Regions from separate parts of the Francisella salina genome, predicted to be linked through region 2. Evidence: riboswitches for the same ligand, from Rfam matches in the RefSeq annotation. Region 2 holds a riboswitch; the other holds the start of a gene.

Region 1 (2,417 bases), 280 kb from region 2:
TTAGATTTAAGAATAAAGTAGCAGAATATATTTATCAACCATATTTAGTTGATATTATCTAGTTGTCCTCATCTTTTGAAATTCTGAAATGTTTTAATATCTCTTTATCTTCTGGGGTTAAAGACTGATCTTTACTATTAGCTCCATCATCAAAACCTTTAATAAACTCTTCACAATTTTGTTTGTTTATGACAATCATTTTTTTTAGTTTTGACTTATATTGAGTTGCAATAATCATTCCCACTTCATAAGAATCTTTATCTGAAATTTTGTTTATATCAGGTTTATGATCTAAAATAGTATCATCAAAACCTGAAATGAAGTCTTTTTTAATAATTTCTTGATTCATAGCACTAAAACTTTTATGTGAAACTTTACCCAGTGCATCACCAATTGAATAAGCTGTATATGTTTTTGAGGTATTATCCAATGCAAATACTAGAGAGCAAGCACCTAAAGATAATATACACACTAAAAATTTAATAATTTTTTTCATACTTTAATTTTTTCTAAAAATACTGATCACTAATTTTAACATAAAACACGTGGTGTTCTATAACTCTAGTTATATAGAAGTATTTAATATTTGCTTTGAAAGCATTCCTTTATAATAGAAATATTGAATAATTTGTATAGATACCAAAATAAATAGGCAACTAGAAACTATTATTGATACGATAGGCCATCCTAAAAATATAGCACTATTTATATCACACATAAGGCTAAGTACAGAAAGTCCTAAATAGAATATACTAAACCCTTCTGCTTGTTTTTGGCGAAAATTTTTATATATCTGAGGTAACCAATATACATTATATATTACCCCACTAATTGAGCCACTCCATAACAAAGTCTGTTGGCTCAGCGATATAAATTTGACTATATAAATAACAATCAGTAAGAATAACAAAATAAACACAGTATGTATAAATATATTTCTCTGCCTTCTGTCATTTAAGATTTGAAGTTGCTGGACTGTTAAAAAGCTTAAAAGAATAATATCAACTAAGATATATTGCCATTGCATATTAAACCCTATCGCATATATAAGATCTAAAGAATTAGCAAATATCATTAACGAATGAGTCCAGAGACTAATTTCAAATGTCTTATGCTTGAACTGATTATGGATGGTTTGTGGTAAAAAATGAATAAAATATATTACTAATGATATGTTTAAAGTTATATAACCTAAATATTCCACGGTTAATCTCCTATTATTTCTAAGTTAAATAATAAGAATTTGAATGATATTTATAGAAAATAATCAAACAAACTCCCTACGCTAATACTAATTAGATCAGGTACAAAGGGTTATTTTCTCAGCCATCTTATTCGAGTAAGATAGCACCCCTGTTGTCTTTAGGCGTTAATATAGCATAGGCAAAATTAATTTGATATATTTAATCGGTAAATCAAAGCATCACTGAAATAACCATTAGCTTTTTTATAATAGTTTTTGCGCAATGATACCTCAATAAAATTGACTTTTTTATATAAAGATATAGCTTTAGTATTATTGATGTCGACTTCTAATAATATTTCTTTAACTTCTTTCCTGGCAAGATGATTAATTGAATATTTCAAAAGCTTATATGCAACTCCTCTACCTTGCGTAGCTGTATCAACACATATATACAAAAGTTCTGCTGTTTCAAATATATAGTTAAAAATAGCAATAGCAGCAAGCTCACTATCAATCATTAAACCTAAAACGGTGTCATTAGTTAATGAATCTTCGATTTGTTTATCTGACCAGCTAAAATCTTTATCAGTAGCTCTTACTAGCTGAATGGTTTTTGTTAGAAATCTAATATCAAGCTCTAAAATCTGCATACTTGTATAAATTTGATAATATCGCTTTTTTATTCTGAATCTTTAATAACTCACAATCATCACAGATAAAATCTTTTTCTGAAAGATTAATCCCCTTTAAATCATTAAAATCTTTAATATCATTAGATTTATATATAGATACACTGGACTTAAAAAATAAACTATTAACAACTTGTTTTAAAAAACCAATATCTAATTTTTCACTTAAAAGTATGTTTATAATTTTAGAACTATCTACCATATTAGTGTAGATAATTTCGAGCTCTTTTTTTGTTGCATCGTGAGAATTTTCATCTATGATTTCACTTTGAGTTTGTTTTATAGAACTATATGCTGGCTTCAACTCCCAGATATCAATATCAAAAACATCTTCTACTTGACGCACAAAATCCATTATTTTTTCTCTAATCTTTCAACTAGTTTTTTAGGAAACTTATATTCTTTTAACTTAACAGATTTTCTCAGTTTATTAACTTCTGAAGGATTAAGTTCTAGTGTTTTTCCTCTTGCAACAAACTTAGGAAGAACAATATCTCCAAATCTAACTCTAGTAAGTCTACTAACTGTAACACCTACAGCCT
Region 2 (2,417 bases):
GTGCAGAAGGCGAAACTACGGTTTTAGATGAGTTAAAAAAATTAGACAATAATTTTGTACTATTTAATCGAGTGGTTTTACCAGATGAGAAATCCACAGTTGGCAATAGAGAAATTGATTTTATTGCAGTATCTCGTAAAGGTATATACATAATTGAGGTTAAGAATAATCGTGGCTATATCGAAGTAGAGAACATGGCCGAGAGATGGAATGTATCAAAGACTTCTCAGAACAACAAAGTCTATGCAAAAACAATAAAAAATCCAATTAGGCAAACATTTGCACAGAAAAAAGTACTACAAACATACCTTTATAAACAAAAAATATATATAAAAGGTATTCCTGTTGTGACTGTTGTTATTTTTGCAAACGATGATGCTCAGTTAAGTGAAAATTTCATTGCAGATGATGCTAATCAAGCAGTTTTGTCATTAGGAAATCTAATACCTTTTATTAAAGCAAAAGAAGAATATCTAGAGAAGATGCCTACGCGTTCACGTAGAAAAATAATTCGTAAAATAGAGAAAAAGTAATGCTTGACGATAGGCCTATAGGTGTTTTTGATTCAGGAATTGGTGGTTTAACTGTCGTCAAGAACTTGATGAATATATTGCCAAATGAGGATATTATATATTTTGGTGATATTGCTAGAATACCTTATGGGACTAAATCACGAGCGACTATTCAAAAGTTTGCAGCCCAAACGGCTAAATTTCTGATTGATCAAGAAGTTAAAGCAATAATTATTGCTTGTAATACTATATCGGCTATTGCAAAAGATATCGTTCAAGAAATTGCTAAAACAGTTCCTGTTATTGATGTGATAAGTGCTGGAGTTAGCTTAGTCGATAGTCTTAAAACAGTTGGTGTCATAGCAACCCCAGCTACTATCAATAGTAACGCATACGCACTACAAATACACAAAAATAATCCTAGCACAGAAGTTTATAGTAGTTCATGTGGTCTTTTTGTATCTATGATTGAAGAGGGATTTATAGAGGGAGAAGTTGTTGAATTAGTAGCTAAACAATATCTTGAGTATTTTAACGATAAAAACATTCAAGCTCTAATTTTGGGTTGTACACATTATCCTATTATCAAAGATAGTATCGCTAAAGCTCTTGATGTAAAGCTTATAGACCCATCATTACAAGCTAGTAAGATGCTTCAGCAACTGCTTGTTGAAAATAATCTTTTGAATAAAAACAATTCTAATCCAGAGTATAAATTTTATGTTACAGATATTCCTCTGAAGTTTAGATCTGTTGGCGAGATGTTTTTACAAACACAGATGCAACATCTTGAAATAGTTAGTTTAGATAGTTACTAATAGAAAATGCTGGTTACTGACTTGACTTTGATTTAGATATACTATTAACTTTATACCGAAAACACAGGGGTGCATGATTTTTTTCGAATCATGCTGAGAGGATTTTCCAACCCTTTGAACCTGATCTAGTTAGCACTAGTGTAGGAAGTGTAGTTTGGTTGTATTTGCTATAGTTGTGATTCTATTACTGTATCAATTATACCTTTAATTTCATCTGCCTATACTAGTTTGAATTGAAAATAGGAGATGAAATGACTAACTCTAGAAATCAAGATATTCAAACCAATACAGAAAGCTCAACAATAACGATTAAATATCCAAATTCGGAAAAATGTTATGTTGAATGTCTTAGTACAGCACTAAAAGTTCCTTTTAGAAAAATTGCTCAAACAAATACAAATATCGAAGGTAATATCAGTATAAATCCAGATGTTTTTGTCTATGATTCATCTGGAGAGTATTCTTCAGGTAACGCGGTTGATATAGAAAAGGGCTTGTCTAGACATAGATTAAGTTGGCTCAAAAAAAATGAAGATATACAAGGTTTGGGATGTTTCTCATCAGACTATACCAATGCTCAATTTAAAGAAGATAAATTGAATTTTAGAAATAGGCATGTACCTATCAAAGCAAAATATGGTAAAAATGTTTCGCAAATGCATTATGCAAGAAAAGGTATTATAACTCCAGAAATGTATTATGTAGCAATTAGAGAAAATATTCTAAGAGCTAATTTTCATTTAAATGCTGAGTATACAAATCAACATCAGGGTGTATCATTTGGAGCAAATATTCAAAGAGAAATTACTCCTGAGTTTGTAAGAGACGAAGTTGCTGCGGGTAGAGCTATTATTCCGGCTAATATTAATCATCCAGAATTAGAACCGATGATAATCGGTAGAAATTTCTTGGTTAAAGTTAATGCTAATATTGGGACATCGGCAGTTACATCTTCTACACTAGAAGAAGTTGAAAAAATGGTTATAGCAGTAAAGTGGGGAGCAGATACTGTTATGGATCTCTCTACAGGTAAGCATATTCATCAGACAAGAGAATGGATTATTAGAAATAGTCCCGTACCTATAGG

What was found. A riboswitch is a leader RNA that binds a small molecule or an ion and turns the genes downstream of it on or off. The one in region 2 is predicted to bind thiamine pyrophosphate.
Region 1: it holds a riboswitch for thiamine pyrophosphate, as region 2 does, so the genes downstream of both, F7308_RS07150 (PQ-loop repeat-containing protein) here and thiC (phosphomethylpyrimidine synthase ThiC) in region 2, are expected to answer to the same signal.

What each region holds. Positions count from the first base shown of each region.
Region 1 is NC_015696.1:1,460,169-1,462,585, forward strand. It holds gene F7308_RS07145 (hypothetical protein) at 59-496, opposite strand; gene F7308_RS07150 (PQ-loop repeat-containing protein) at 566-1,204, opposite strand; TPP riboswitch at 1,260-1,365, opposite strand; gene F7308_RS07155 (GNAT family N-acetyltransferase) at 1,390-1,836, opposite strand; gene F7308_RS07160 (hypothetical protein) at 1,817-2,230, opposite strand; gene rluB (23S rRNA pseudouridine(2605) synthase RluB) at 2,230-2,417, opposite strand, start outside.
Region 2 is NC_015696.1:1,181,904-1,184,320, forward strand. It holds gene F7308_RS05770 (nuclease-related domain-containing protein) at 1-533, shown strand, start outside; gene murI (glutamate racemase) at 533-1,330, shown strand; TPP riboswitch at 1,386-1,494, shown strand; gene thiC (phosphomethylpyrimidine synthase ThiC) at 1,582-2,417, shown strand, end outside.